Regions from separate parts of the Staphylococcus sp. acrmy genome, predicted to be linked through region 1. Evidence: riboswitches for the same ligand, from Rfam matches in the RefSeq annotation. Region 1 holds a riboswitch; each other region holds the start of a gene.
What was found. Region 1 has a riboswitch for thiamine pyrophosphate ahead of tenA (thiaminase II). Riboswitches for the same ligand answer to the same signal wherever they lie in the genome.

Region 1 (5,472 bases):
ACTGCATCATAAATTGACTTACCTTTCGCAAGTTCTGCAGTAATAACTGCTGAAAATGTACAACCTGTACCATGCGTATGTTTTGTATCAAAACGTTGGTCTTCGAAAGTATAAACGCCATCTTTAGTGAATAAGAAATCTTTAGCGTTATTTAAATCAGCAGAATGGCCGCCTTTAATTACAACGCCTTTACTACCAATCTCATTAATAAAGATGTCCCCAGCTTTATAAATATTTTCTTCAGTATCAATTTTCAAACCTGTGATTTCTTCAGCTTCAGGTATATTAGGCGTAACCACGTCTGCTAAAGGTAACAATGTATTTTGTAAATGTGTTTTAGTATCATCATCCATTAATGAATCGCCACTTTTAGCTAGCATAACTGGATCAATAACATAAGGGATATCTGAATGTTCTTTTAAAAATCCTTGAATTAATTCCATTGTTTCTTTTGTGGCAATCATACCTGTTTTAATTGCATGCGGTAACTCGTCATCAAAGACGCTTTCAAGTTGTTCTTTTACCCAGCTCGTTTCAAGGTTGTGAATATGTTGTACGCCTTTTGTATTTTGAGCCACTATACTCGTAATAGCTGCCATTCCATACACACCACACGCGTGGAATGATTTTAAATCCGCCATTACTCCTGCTCCACCTGTAGGGTCTGTTCCAGCAATAGTTAAAGCAATCTTAGGTTTATTCATGGTTAGCGCCTCCAAAGTTCCATTGTTCATCTATATATGCCATATTAAAGAAGTTACGTTCGTGTATTGTACTTTGTAAGAAACTTTCTTTAATATCTGCTTTTTCTTGTTCTGTACAATTTTCAGTTAGTTCATCTAATAAGCGATCAAACACTTCTATAAGTGGACGCATCTCAGTACTATAAAAATCAAACCACTTAGCTGTGATTGAATCTCTATTTAAATTGTCATCTTCTAATGCCATTTTAGCCACAACTTCATATACGTATGGACACGGAGCCATAGCTGCGATGGTATACGCTGCATTTTCATGCGCATAAGCGTGATAATACATATGCTTAATATAATGGTCGCCACTTGGAGGCCAAACTTTTTCTTTAACGATTTCTTCATAAGGTTCATTAATATAGTCAGCTAAAATTTCATGCGCTTCTACTTCACCATCAAGCATAAATTCGATTTGTTCAACTAAGAATTTAACGTCTTTCATAGTTGGTGCTTTAGGTATTAAAAGTGCATATAAGTTAGTAAACTCTTTTAAATATGAAGCATCAGCACGTAGATATTGACGTACCGCTTGCTTTGATAGACTACCTTTTAATAAATCTTGAATAAACCCATCATTATAAATCTTCTCAATAATAGGTTGTGAAGCTTCTTTTAATTCAGTTGAAAAAGTCATTTCATTTCCTCCTTAAAAATAAAAAGCTACATTTCAACGTAGAAATGTAGCTTTCATTCTTAGAACATGAATGAAACGTTCACATCACTACTTTCCTACGTTGGTACTAACCAAGTCAGGTTATAAGGGTCCGAATCATTCATCTCAGCCATCAATAAGGCTCCCCTAGTAGCTTTTATTATTTCTTTCACCATATCAAATTGGTAATTAATTAGCAAATAAAAAAGCCAAGACACCTTTAAAAGATGCCTTAGCTAAAATATATTATATATTTAAATTATGCAGTTACCCATTGAGATGCGCCAGCAGTGTTGTATAATTTAACAGCTGCAGCATCTTGAACGTGTTCAGGAGCTTGTGTTGGAGATACACCTTTATATTCAGCAGGTGCTACTGAGTCCCAAGTAGATTGTAAGAATTGATACTTACCTGCTGCACCTGAACTTGGGTTAACAGCTTTGATGTCGCCGCCTGATTCACGTTGAGCAATTTGTTGTAAATGGCTATTAACATTTACTGATGAACCACTTGAAGCTTCGCTACTTGATTGACTAGATTGACTAGTGCTTGAAGTAGCTTGTTGTGGTTGTTGAGTTTGCTCAGTTTGTGGTGCTTGTTGTGTTTGTGTTGGTTGTGTTGTATTTGATTGTTGTTGGTTACTAGTTTGTTGTGGTGCTTCTTGATTGTAAGAAGATGTGTCTTGTGTGCTAGCTTGTTGTCCAGTTGCTTGAGTTGATGTTTGTTGTTGAGCAGTGTTATCTACTGTTGCACCATTAGATGGATGATATTCCCATTGGAAATAAGTGCCATCTGACCAGAAATGATAAGATTTACCATTTAAGTTGAATTGATAATCATAAGCGCCCTCTTGAATAGGACCTTGGTTTAATGATTGATCATTTGATTCTGCTAATTGTGCTAACTCTGCCTTGTTAATTTGAGATTCACTCGCATCAGCTTGACCTGCATTACCAGCTACTACTCCTAAGCCTACTGCTAATGATGAAGCAATAATAGTCTTTTTCATAGTATAAAAATCCTCCTACGTAATTTGTTCATAAATTATTTTACAAGTTACACTTTAACATCCATAAAAGCAGTGTAGGTTACAGTGAAATAAAAAAAGGAAGGTCTTTTTTACATACAAATTACATTGAATAATGGTACAAATTAATTAAATTTAGTAATTTAAAACTTCCATGACAGTGTTTAAGATATTATCTTATACTTTTGTTATGTAATACGATTGAAATCTTTCAGATAATTAAACCCAAAAATTAGGAACCTCCCTTACTTTGTTGGGAAGAAATAAGAGAGGTTCTGAGTATAATTGAAAGATGTTATATATAGAATAGATAGAATTGGAGTTAAAATATAGAAATTTAATTGATATTGGTTATCTCAAGATTATTTAAGGGATAAGTGTCTTCATCATATGTGAGGGAAGAGAGTAGTTCATTATTCTTAGATTTGGGAGACATAAATTTAATTGTTTCAACGTATAATTCCGTTACAAAGTGAGTTTGCCCGTCTTTTTCATATTTACGAGAGCGCATATGCCCCGTTATACCTACAAGTGATCCTTGACTAGTGTACTTTTCAATATTACTTGCAGTTTTGCCAAATGCTTTGCAAAAAATATAATCACAAGCTATTTCATTGTTTTCATCTTTATAATTACGTTCAGTAGCAACACTGAAGGTAGCGATTTTCACCTCCTCTTTATCATAAATTTGTGCGTCTTTGGTCATACGGCCAACTATGACTATCTTATTTAGCATATCTCACCTCCTTCTATCTCTATATTATTCATTAGTTTGTTTCTCGTCAAAATCCTATTTTTAATAAAATCTTTACTATTGATACTCAAAATTTGATATATTTAAAGAAAATAGTTAATAAATTACTGCTAAATTTGGTAATTCATAAATTTTTGTATAATTTAAAATAATTTGGGGATGTGAGAAAGTGAAGACGTTTAAAGCGGTACGCTTCCAAATCATAAATGAAAATGGTGGAATAACTGAATTTGAATTAGAAGATGGCGTTATTATCAATAAAGAAAATAGTGGCACTGGGTGGCTATTAGAAATTGTAATTTCTAACGCTCATTATGAAACAATGAAGACATACTATGATGAACAAACGTTATTAGATATTCGAGTAGTTATCACAAGACCTTCTAATGATCCTGCCTTATTTGACGCTACGATTAAAAATATCTCAACTTATGAGAAGACAATGTCGATTGTCTTTGAATGTCATATTTATACTTTACGACAAGTTTATGCTGAAAGTTTATTAGAGCAATTAATTGATGAAGGCTTATCAGGTGAAGAATTAAAAGTTACTTTCAATCGCATGATGCAATCTAAACCTAAGTTAAAAGAAGAAAAATTTGAACGAGAATAACATAAATTAAGCCTTAGTCATTTTTTAAAATGGCTAAGGCTTATTTTTGGCTTATAACTAATTAAAGTAAAAAGTAGTTAAAACCACTAGAACTATAAACTTATGCGTCTTGAATAGCGAATGTAAGTTCACAACTACATGCTAGTTGTCCATCGACTGTTGCTTTAGCTGTACCCTTACCTATAGGACCTTTAATTTTAGTTATTTCAACTTCTAACATTAAAGTATCGCCTGGAGTAACTTGTCTTTTAAAACGACATTTATCAATTCCAGCAAATAAAGCGATTTTACCTTTATTCTCTTCTCTATTAAGCATCGCTACAGCGCCTGTTTGAGCTAATGCTTCTGTAATTAAAACGCCGGGCATTACTGCATAGTCAGGAAAATGACCTTGGAAGAATGGTTCGTTACCTGAAACTTGTTTTAAACCAACACAGCGTTTTCCTTCTTCATACTCAACAACTCGATCGATTAATAAAAAAGGCTGTCTATGCGGGATGATTTGTTTGATTTGATTATAATCGAAAATTGTTTCCATAAATAATTACCTCCAAAAGTAGAGGGTGAGACATTTAAAATCATACTCTAGGAGTCGATTCATCTTGCCCCAACCTTCTTTTAAATCATATATTTAAGCATTATGCTCATTATAATTAATCATTTACTCTTTGAATATCGGCACCTAGTGATTTTAATTTTTCATGGAAATTAACATAACCACGATCTAAATGCTTTAATTCAGTTACTTGAGTAGTACCTTCAGCTACTAATCCAGCTAAGATAAGGGCAGCGGCTGCTCTTAAATCTGTCGCTTTTACTTGCGCACCTTGAAGTTGACTTTTACCTTCAATTTTAGCGCTTCGACCTTCAACAGTAATATTAGCATTCATACGTCTGAATTCAGCAACATGCATGAAACGATTTTCAAAGACTGTTTCCGTAATCACTTTATGACCTTCAGCTGTAAGTAATAAAGCCATCATTTGTGATTGCATATCAGTTGGAAATCCTGGATGAGGAAGTGTCTTAACATCTACAGGTTTCAATTCGTCATCAACCGTTACACGTACGCCTTCCTCTTGAAAATCTAAATTAACGCCCATTTCTTCTAATTTATAAATTAGACTTGTCATATGTTCTTTAACAGCGTCACGTACAAATACATCGCCTCTTGTAATTGCTGCTGCAATAATTAATGTTCCGGCTTCAATTCTATCTGGAATAATAGAATGTTCAACACCTTTTAATTTTTCTACACCATGAATGGTAATCGTATCAGTACCAGCACCAGTCACTTTACCGCCCATTTCATTAATGTAGTTTGCTAAATCAACAATTTCAGGTTCTTTAGCAACGTTTTCAATAACTGTTTTACCTTTAGCTAATGATGCAGCCATAATAATATTTTGGGTAGCACCCACACTAGGGAAATCTAAATGAATATCTGCACCTTGTAAGCCATCTTTAGTGCTAGCATAGATATTTCCATTTTCTAAATGAATTTCTGCGCCTAACGCTTCAAACCCTTTAATATGTTGTTCAATAGGACGGGCACCAATTGCACAACCTCCAGGAAGCGCAACGATAGCGTGACCTAAACGAGCTAATAAAGGTCCCATTACTAATACACTAGCTCTCATTTTACTAACATATTCATATGGTGCTTGCTCGTTA
Region 2 (5,472 bases), on a different contig from region 1:
GATATAACCAACTCACATTATTTTATTGCTTTTAAATAATAGTGGTATAATTTGTTCGCTTCGTCATCATCTTCCACGCCGTAGACATTCATACGTCCATCTTTAAATAAAGTAATTTCATAATCATGGTCTTTGATCAATTTAGCGAATGACGTTGATTTCACAATATCGCCCGGGAAATAGTCTGCATGTCCGAACACTGACGCGTCATATCTAAAGAGATAGGTCTTTCCACATAAACTCTCAATCTGTTGTTGTTGCTTTGTTTCGAGTAAAGTATAACGATGTTCGGCACATACTTCACAAGCGTCATCTTTCAAGATATCTACGTTCATTGCTTTATAGTCGATATCAAATGCGTTGATAGTAATAAGTTTTTTTGAAAAGCCGTGACCAGATAAATAACGAATAGCTTCGGATACTTCATAACTCGCTACTTGAGAGATGACAGGTGGTAAGACACCGTTGATAGCACAACTTTCACCACTTGATGGCATACGTTTTAATAAACATTTCAAGCAAGGGCCACTAAAATCAATACCATACACTGTGCCTTTACTACCAACGGCTGCACCATAAACCCATGGAATATTGTGTTTATGACATGCTTCATTGATTAGATAACGTATTTTAAAATGATCCATACCATCAATCACAATATCTGGGTTAACGTCTTTGAGTAAATCTTCAATATTAGTCGAGTCAATTTCTTGATAATACGTTTGAACGTCGACGTTAGAATTGATATGAGCAATTTTGTCTTTAACCGCATAGACTTTAGGCGTCATATTCACTGCATCGTCTTCAGTATAGAGTGCTTGACGATGTAAATTGGATTCTTCGACTATATCCATGTCAACGATGGTTAAATGATGCGCGCCCATGCGTGCGAGTTGTTCAACCACATGACTACCTAATGCGCCGGCGCCTAATATTAAAATATTGGCGTGCGTTAGGGCGTTTTGCCCATTTTCCCCAAAAGGATGAAAACGCATTTGACGTTGATAACGTTGCATTATAAGAATCCTAATCCTTCAGTAGGGCTTGAAGCTTGGGCTGTGTATTTCACAGGAATACGGCCGGCTTCATAAGATAAACGACCAGCGTGAATGCCTAATTTCATTGCTTCGGCCATCTTCACAGGGTCTTTAGCACCTGAAACTGCTGTGTTAAGCAAGATACCATCTGCACCTAATTCCATTGCGTGACAAGCGTCTTTCGCTGAACCGATACCTGCGTCTACGATAACAGGGACATTTGAATTTTTAATAATGTAGCTTAAATTAAGTTGGTTATTAATACCACGTCCTGTACCGATTGGAGAAGCAAGTGGCATAACTGCATGTACGCCAAGTTCTTCTAAACGTTTCGCTAATACGACGTCGTTAGAAATGTATGGACAAACGATATAGCCTTTGTCTAATAAGACTTTACAAGCTTCGTAAGTTTCGAATGGGTCAGGTAGCAATGTTTCGTCATCGCCAATGACCTCGACTTTAATCATGTCACATACGCCGGCATGTTTTGCGATTTCTGCGATACGAATCGCTTCTTCAGCAGTTTTTGCGCCTGCAGTATTTGGAAAAGTAATAAAATCTTTTAAATTAATATTTGCAAGTGGGTTAGGTAAGTTTTTATCATATAGATTCATACGTCTTACTGCGAAAGTAAGTACATTGGTTTCTGATGCTTTAATTGCTTGCGTTTGTATATCTTCATTTTCAAATTTACCAGTACCTAATAATAAACGAGATTGTAATTCTAATGGTCCAATTTTAAACATATTATCCGCCTCCAACAAATTCTAATAATTCTAGTTGATCGTCTTCTCTAACAGTATGATTATCGTACTCTTCTTGTTTAATTAATGTTTTATTATATTCGATAATGACACGTTGTGGGTCCAATTCGAGAGAACGTAAAACGTCATTGATAGACTGTTCTGAATCGAAATTGAACTCATCGCCATTAATGATACACTTCATGATTTGACCTCCTTGAAACATTGAAAGATTCATAGTTACGTGGCTTCACGCCGGTAAATAACCAGTTTGCGATGTCGCGTCCGATAATAGGTGAGAGTAGGATGCCGTTACGATAATGGCCGGTGATGACATAAAGTCCATCGTCAATGCGGTCCATAATCGGTACTTCGCCTTCAGTATAGGGACGCACACCTGACCATTGTTTAATCACTTTGCCTTGCGCGAGTTCAGGGATACGTTCATTCGCATATTGATGAAGCCAAGATATACCTTCACTCGTGTTTCCTACAGAATAATTATCAAATTCACTTGTCGCACCGATTAAGAAGCGGTTAGGTTGTTTAGGAACGATATAACAACCATTTGTCATAAACACCGTTTCTTTTAAATCTAAGTCGTCATTTTCAATGAGTAAGACTTCACCTTTAACGCCTACCACTTCACGAGGGAGATGATAGTCTTTTAGCAATTGAGATGACCAAGCGCCACCGGCTACAATCACTTTCTTCGCGTAAAGTGAGCCATCAGTTGTTTCTACCTGATAGTACCCATTTAAATGTTCAATGCGTGTTACTTCCGTATTGAAATATCGTTTAATATCACGCTGTTGTAATGACTTGAATAGAGCTTTCGTATAATGATTCGCATTAATTTGACCATCGTGAGGAATATAAATAGCCATCTCACTTGATGTGACATTACCATTCGTTAAGTGAATCAAATCGGTATCTGAAAGTTCTACCACGCTGTCATCTAATGATTTTAAGAAATGGTACTGCTTACACAAACTGTCGACGTCTTCTGGGCGATTCGCAATTTTAATCAAACCAGAAGCTTGATATTGGATATCAATGCCCGTTTCATCTTGTAATGTCTCACACAGTTTTGGGAAAAGGCTACGCGATTCAAGCGCGAGTCTAAATAAATCATTATCTTCAGTAAATTCATTCTGTGCGCCTAACATGCCACCTGCTTTGTATGAGGCATGTTTACCTGGAATATCACGATCTACAATAGCAATGTCCATTTGTGATTGGCTTAAGTTTCTAGCGATAGACATACCAATCACGCCCGAACCAATAATGAGAACGTCACGCATCTTTCAACCACTCCTTTCGTAACTGTTCAATTTGTGTCAAAGATGCGTTCATAAAGAAAGAAATTGCACAAACACCGGCAAAGCCATGAGGTAAGTCGTGAATTGTTTCTTTAGTTATACCGCCAATCGCATAGACAGAAATTGGGAGTTGTAAAACTTGGTGAATCTCTTCTATGGACCGTGGCGTCTGATTAGGTTTAGATGGTGTTTCAAAGATATGACCATAAAACACATAATCAAGATGATGCTCATAAGCTTGTGTCACAGACTGTAGTGAGTGTGTCGACATGCTGATTTCAATTTCTGGATGTCGTGCTTTGTAATCAAACGCTTGAGTGTCCATTTCACGCATGTGTAAGCATGAGAGATTTAATTTTTCTAGCAATGCAATGTCACTATGAATAATCATTTTATCTTTAGGAAATCCTTGTTTGAGCAAGTCCGTTATAAAATGAAATAAGTCTTCATGAGACATTGGTGTCCTGAATAATAGGCCGTCTATACCTTTAGCAATTTCGAGAAAATGGTGTAAATCTTTAGTCGTTAACGCTTTATAAGATGTTATAGCAATGAAAATGAGCATCACTCCTTAAGATATAAAAAAACGCTATCTCCCTCGTAGGGAAATAGCGTTTAACTTAGCTTTATGATATCCTATGCGCCACTTTCCTACGCCAGTACAAACTGGATCAGGTTCCAGGAATTATAAAGTCCGTTCTTTACTCTCAGCCCTAAACAAAGGCACTTCCAGTGGAAAATTAAATTTTATGTGTTAAAAAATAACCGTTCACGTTTTATTTCAAGTTCATTCTACAATTTTTTGGAATAGAATTCAAATCTTAGTTTATAACAAGCGGTGCAAGGCTTTTTCAAGGAAAGGATTGGTTTCATATTTAAACAAACGCAATTTAATAAAAAACTTTAAGAAAACCTATTGTAAACGATTACAAAACCTGATATTATAAATAAAAATAAGCTCAAAAGACTATGAGAATGGGCGTTATGGGATGATATTTTTAGAGAATTGGGAGTCTCGAAGAATATATTAGACAACATTTTAAGAATCAACAAATTTAAGGGAAGTAGGAAAAAGAGGAAATGGTTCAAAGACAAAAAAGAAGTAGTGTTCGCTGGTTTTTCGCATTAGCATTTTTTATTATCGGAGTTATCGCATATATGGATAGATCGAACATCTCATATATCGCGCCACAAATGATGGCTGATTTACATATGAACAAGCAACAATTTGGGTTGCTCGCTTCATTCTTCTCACTAGGTTATGCATTAATGCAAGTGCCTTCAGGTATGTTAGCAGAGAAATTTGGTCCACGTAAGATGATTACAATTGCCTTATTATGGTGGAGTGCCTTCACTATCTTTACGGGTATGATTAAACATCACGGGTTATTATATTTAGTTCGTTTCTTATTCGGTATAGGGGAAGCGCCAATGTATCCATCTAATGCCGTATTTAACTCTACTTGGTTCTCAAAAGATGAAAAAGGTAGAGCATCGAGTATGTTATTAGCAGGTTCATATTTTGGACCAGTATTAGCACCTATTATTACAATTGCGATTGTTAACGCCTTTAACTGGCAAGCAGTCTTTTATATCTTTGGTGGTGTAGGTATTTTAATCGCCATCTTATGGGGCATCATCGCAAAAGATTTACCAGAACAACATCGTATGGTGAATGAAGCAGAGAAACATTTCATTATGGAGAATCGTGATTTAGTACAAACAACGCAATCAACACCTCCATGGAATCAATTCTTCCGTCGTGTAAGTTTCTATGCGATTGCAGGACAATATTTTGTAGTTCAATTTGTAATCACATTATTCTTAATTTGGTTACCAACATATTTAACAGAACAATATCATGTAGAATTTAAACATATGACAATCAGTTCATTACCATGGTTTATCATGTTTGTTTTAATCTTATCTGCTGGTGCAATCTCAGATAAAATTTTACGTAGTGGTCAATCACGTTTCGTTTCAAGAGGATTAATTGCTATTGTCGGCTTTATCGTATTTGCGATTTCAATCTTCTTTGCAGTACATACTGAGAAATTATATGTCACTATTTTCTGGTTATCACTTGGTTTAGGTGGCATGGGTATTTCAATGGGTATGAGCTGGGCTGCAGCGAATGACATTGGTCGTAACTTTGCCGGAACAGTGTCAGGTTGGATGAACTTATGGGGTAACATTGGTGCTTTATTAAGTCCATTCTTAGCCGGTGCTTTAGTTGCATCACTTGGTTGGACAATGACATTCCAATTATTAATTATTCCAGCAGTGATTGCTGCTATCTTATGGTTATTTGTAACACCAGATAAACCATTGATTAAAGATGAATCACGTAAATTGAAATAGATTGAACGA
Region 3 (5,472 bases), on a different contig from region 1:
AATGCTTAATATTTAAGAAAACGGCTTTCAAATACTTAGATGGTTTGTAGTGAGGATGCGTTTTAAAATCTTTCGGCAAGCCCATTACTTCTTTAATTTCATATTCCACGCCAGCATTTTCTAATGTACTTTTTATAACATTTTTAAATGATTTCAATGGGAATACACTAGAATTGGTACATAATAATAATGAACCATTAGGGGCTAAAACTTCTAGAGCGCCGTTAATTAAATCATCATAATTTTTTTGTACAGAGAATGTTTTTTTCTTGTTACGCGCAAAACTAGGTGGATCAATCACAATTGTGTCATATTCCTTACCGTGTCGTGCTGCATAATTATAGAAATCAAATGTATCCATTACATAGATGTATTGACTTTTAGGATCGATAGCATTTAAACCGAAATTCTCTTCTGTTAACGCGCGTGAACGATTGGCTAAGTCGACACTTGTAGTATGCTCAGCATGTTTGGCAGCAACTACTGAGAAAGCACCTGTATAACTGAATAAATTCAGTATTTTTCTTCCTTCTGAAAATTGGTCACGTAATTTTTTACGTACCTCTTTTTGATCTAAAAATATGCCAGTCATTAACCCATCATCTAAATCTACATTATAAAACGTGAAATTCTCTTCAATCACAATTGGAAATTCAGGTGTGTCACCTAGCACATGACCACCAGTGTACTCTGAATCTTTAAAGCGCATCTTCTCATAAATAGAGCTAAACTCAAATACTTGTTGAATTGCTTCAATAACATTGTAGCGGAATTTATACACGCCTCTTGAGTACCATTGAATCAGTAAATGACCGTTATAATTATCAATCGTTAAGCCACCAACGCCGTCACCTTCCGCATTAAATAATCTATAGGCATTAGTGCCTTCGATGTGACGATAATATTCTCGTTCTTCTAAGGCTTGTTTAAATAATTTTACGAAAAATGGCGTATTAATGTCTTCATTTTGATCATAACTTAATACCCAACCTAAACCTTTATGTTGACGACCTACATAAGCTGTCGCAACATATCGGTTATCCTCAGTGACTAATTGAAATAAATCGCCTTCTTTTAAATGATCGTGTTGGTAAATATCATCTTCGTTTACCAATGGATATTGATTTAAATATTTTGTTTCTTTTCCTTTATTTAACGTTGCTATTTTCATTATCGAATTCTCCTATTTAAATCATATTTATACTTACTTTTACTTTTTGAAAATGTTTCTTATTTAGGCACGTTACCATTTTAACAAATTTGAAATTTTCATTACACACATTAACGTCAAATCAGCAAAACTAAAGGCCAAGACATTTTATATAAATGTCCCAGCCTCTTAGCGAAACGTATTCAATTATGGCCGTTCTCTTAATTGTAATGTAAATGCGACGATGACTGCAATTAACATTAAAATTAAAGTTGGCGTAATAAACACAGATAAAAGCAAACCATGGATCATAATATTAATAAATTCTGTTAACAATTTAAAGAATAGAATGCTTATCATAAAGAGTTGTAAATAATAAAACTTACCTCTTAAGAAATGTGTCAATGTGGTAGCAACATAGATAATAATGATGAACATTAACAATAATAATGTTATCCATTCAATTACATATTGAGTTTGTGATAACTCCCATTCACCAGACACAAATAAAGCATTTCTGTTATTAAATTCTATAAAAGTAAATAAGAATAAAATGAAACCACAGAAGATTTCTACATAAGCAGGTTTAATCCATTTAGGACGTCTCATCCAACTTGGAATATCGTCCTCTTCGATGTTAAAGATATTTTTAAATTTGTTTTTAAACTTATCACGTTTAGATCTGATTTTATCTAAATCTACACTTCTTCTCGTCTTATGTGCATATTCGGATGTTTTATCTTGTAGTTGTTTAAAATGAACTTTAGATTGATTCGAAACATTTCCTTTACTTGCTCTTGATAATTCAGGTTCTTCTTCACCAAGTTCTTCCTTAGTTAATGGTAATGCGCGTCTTAGGAATAAGAAATTCCAGATAGAAGCTTGCGCTAATAACCACATAACTAAAAAGAATGTATTTACGCTTAAAATATCAATTGGTGCAATTTCATTTGCATCAATTTTACCGTATAACGAAATTTGGGTAATTAAATAACTTATTCCGTATGAAATAATTATCCATAGATAATGACTTTTTCTATTTTCCTGATTAAGTTCATCTTTATAAACGATATATCCAGTATGAATAATAAATGGAAAAACAAAAATCACTGCCCAAAAGCCATATACTTGAGTCATTAAGGTAATTGTAATAAGGAAGTATAAAACACCAATAATTAAAAAGAATATTGAGATGTCGTAATCATATTTAGTAGTACGGTATAATGTATAACCAATAAACATTACAATAATACCAAATAAAATAATTATGACTGCACTTATAATAGGAAAGTTGCCTATGAATCTACTCATCACTCTAATAATTTCACTGAAGAATGCATTAAGGAAGTCCCATAAATTATGAATTTTTAATTCAGCTTTATTTTTATCCTTTAATTCATTGATTAAAGGTAAATTAACTAAAATAATGAGACCCGTGAAGAGTGAAACGAGACCGATAAGATAACTATAAATTATCTCGGTGTGTTTCTTAAGAAAAGACATACTGTTCACCTCAAAATTCATTATATATGAAGTTGTTACTCTTGTCTTTATTAAAGAATAAAATACAACTTGAGACCTATAAAAGTTTATCTTTATTTCTAATGGGTAGACTATAACTGTAATAATTATTCGTATAAGGAGTGTTGCATTATGACAAACGAAGATGCTAAAAAATTATCAGCTGAAAAAGCTAAAGAAGTAGAAGAAAAATTAAAAGACCAAAACGAAGAAAAAACTAATGACACTGAACAAACTAAAAAAGATGTTCAAGACACTTTAGACTAATTTAGACATATAAGTATGGTGGCTACCAATCCCCTAACGTGGATTGGTAGTTTTTTTTATGTTCTAAAATAAATAAATATAAAATCTATAAATTCCTATCAGTTTTAACCAAAATCCCTGAATGACCTTGACATTAATTAGGAAAAGTCATACATTTAAACTAAATTAAATAACAACGCACTAGGGGTGTGTATGCTGAGATGAGGTGTAGCCTCAAACCCTTCGAACCTGAACTAGCTAAGACTAGCGTAGGAAAGTGTTGCTAACATAAATAATTTCAACTTTTATATAAAGTATTTTATTTGAGACGCACAACTTTCTACGGAGGGTTGTGCGTTTTTTTAGGAGGAAACTTTATGTCAAAAGGTTTAAAGCTTTCAGAAATATTAGTAACTGTACTGATTGCTGTAGTATTTGCAATTATTTATAACTTATGGTGGTTTGCATACAACGTAGCACAAGTTGCAGGTCTTCATATTGAGCAACTCACATACGGCGTTTGGTTTATGGCTGCTATCGTCGCATATTTAATTATTCCTAAACCAGGTATCGCCTTAATTGCAGAATTTGCTGCTGGTGCTGGTGAAACTATTGTTATGGGTAAATTTGATATTCCAACGATTATTTATGCCATTTTACAAGGTTTAGCATGTGAAATCATTTTCGCTATTTTTAAATATAAATCAAGATCTTTAATGGTAGCGGCATTAGCTGGTTTAACTACAGCGCTTATTTCATTCCCAGTAGATTATTTCTACGGTTATTTAAATGAAGTAGCAGGTTGGAACTTACTATTATTCATTGTTTTCCGTGCGATTAGCGGTATCGTAGTTGCCGGATTACTATCTTATTATATTGTCAAAGCGTTGGATCAAACTGGCGTAACCAAACTATTCCGTCCAGCTTCTCAAAAAGACTACGACAACCTATAAGGGGAAATCATTGTGTTAAAAGCAAAAAATTTACGTCTTAAATATCCAAATGGCGAAAGAAAAATTTTCGATAATTTAAATATTGAAATTAAAGATAAAGAAAAAGTGCTTTTACTAGGTCCTTCTGGATCTGGTAAAAGCACATTGCTTAATGTGCTAAGTGGTATTGTTCCTAATTTAATAGAACTACCTATGAAATATGATGAATTAGAAATTAATCAACAATCAGGGGTTATCTTTCAAGATCCAGATACTCAATTTTGTATGCCGAAAGTTTATGAAGAATTAGCTTTCGTTTTAGAAAATAAGAAAGTCCCACGTAGTGAAATGGACGAACAAATTCAACAAGCCCTTGCTTCTGTGAATTTAAATGTAACTGACACTACATATGTTAACCACTTGAGTGGCGGGATGAAACAGAAATTAGCTATTGTGGAAACTATTTTACAAGAAGCTGATACGCTCTTCCTAGACGAACCTACGGCAATGTTAGATGTAGACGCTACGGCGGATTTGTGGAAACGATTAATTCATTTATGGACGGATCAAACAGTGCTTATCGTTGAACATAAAGTTGAACATATATGGCAACACGTTGATCGCGTTATCTTAATGAACTATGAGGGAGAAATCATTGCCGATAATACACCTGATTACATCTTACAAAATTGCGAAGAGTTACTAACTGAATTCGGTGTTTGGCATCCTCATGCGTGGAATCATGCACCAGAACGTTATGCTCTTTCTCCTGATTACAATAAAACAATTTTCTCATATAAAGATGGGCGAGTTACTCGTGGTAAGAAAGACTTATTCCAAATACCAGAATTATCTATTTATCCTGGTGAATGGATTACAGTTACTGGGAAAAATGGTACTGGAAAGACTACTCTTCTCGAATCTATAATGCAGTTAATAAAATATAAAGGGCAAATGCATTACGAAGATACTTTATTGAAGAAAATTAAAGATGCAGCACAACATATGTATCTCGTTTATCAAAATCCAGAGTTACAATTCATTACAAACTCTGTATATGAGGAAATACATATTCATTACAACCATCAAGAACCAAAAAAAGCCGAAGCACAAACGCAACGTCTTTTGAGTTTATTGCATTTGGAAAATGTTAAAAACCAACACCCATTTGAATTATCAATGGGACAAAAACGTCGCTTAAGTGTAGCGACCGCGTTAAGTTCAAAAGCTGAAATTATTTTATTAGATGAACCAACTTTTGGTCTAGATAGTCATAATACATTTCAATTAATTGAACTTTTCCAAGAACGTGTTGCTAAAGGGCAAACGATTGTCATGGTTACGCATGATCCAGAAATCATACACCGTTACCCTACACGTCGCTTAAACGTGGACAATGGAAAACTCGTGAAAATGGAAGGTGAAGCACATGTTTGAGCGTTGGAAAAAACGATTCACATTCGTTGATGATGTAAATATCATAACTAAGTTATTGTTTGGCGTCGCTTTATTCTTCTTTATCATTTTCGTCCATAACTTTGATTACATGATTTACATTACTTTATTAATGTTTATATTCTTAATGTTATTTAATGGCACTGAACTTAAGATAACTGGGTCTTT

Region 2: linked by a shared signal. The riboswitch ahead of FH144_RS10120 (thiamine phosphate synthase) and the one ahead of tenA (thiaminase II) in region 1 are both predicted to bind thiamine pyrophosphate.
Region 3: linked by a shared signal. The riboswitch ahead of FH144_RS02880 (ECF transporter S component) and the one ahead of tenA (thiaminase II) in region 1 are both predicted to bind thiamine pyrophosphate.

Annotation. Positions count from the first base shown of each region.
Region 1 covers NZ_JALCVE010000011.1:23,288-28,759, forward strand. Annotated here, with positions in the region: gene thiD (bifunctional hydroxymethylpyrimidine kinase/phosphomethylpyrimidine kinase) at 1-704, opposite strand, end outside; gene tenA (thiaminase II) at 697-1,386, opposite strand; TPP riboswitch at 1,462-1,563, opposite strand; gene FH144_RS10415 (transglycosylase family protein) at 1,664-2,413, opposite strand; gene FH144_RS10420 (single-stranded DNA-binding protein) at 2,769-3,167, opposite strand; gene FH144_RS10425 (YwpF-like family protein) at 3,355-3,798, shown strand; gene fabZ (3-hydroxyacyl-ACP dehydratase FabZ) at 3,899-4,336, opposite strand; gene murA (UDP-N-acetylglucosamine 1-carboxyvinyltransferase) at 4,452-5,472, opposite strand, start outside.
Region 2 covers NZ_JALCVE010000010.1:47,729-53,200, reverse strand. Annotated here, with positions in the region: gene FH144_RS10140 (ThiF family adenylyltransferase) at 18-1,016, opposite strand; gene FH144_RS10135 (thiazole synthase) at 1,016-1,783, opposite strand; gene thiS (sulfur carrier protein ThiS) at 1,785-1,985, opposite strand; gene thiO (glycine oxidase ThiO) at 1,969-3,084, opposite strand; gene FH144_RS10120 (thiamine phosphate synthase) at 3,077-3,667, opposite strand; TPP riboswitch at 3,734-3,843, opposite strand; gene FH144_RS10115 (pyruvate MFS transporter) at 4,183-5,463, shown strand.
Region 3 covers NZ_JALCVE010000002.1:227,173-232,644, forward strand. Annotated here, with positions in the region: gene FH144_RS02865 (class I SAM-dependent rRNA methyltransferase) at 1-1,171, opposite strand, end outside; gene auxA (lipoteichoic acid stability factor AuxA) at 1,358-2,653, opposite strand; gene graF (glycopeptide resistance-associated protein GraF) at 2,804-2,938, shown strand; TPP riboswitch at 3,111-3,210, shown strand; gene FH144_RS02880 (ECF transporter S component) at 3,295-3,870, shown strand; gene FH144_RS02885 (ABC transporter ATP-binding protein) at 3,883-5,286, shown strand; gene FH144_RS02890 (energy-coupling factor transporter transmembrane component T family protein) at 5,279-5,472, shown strand, end outside.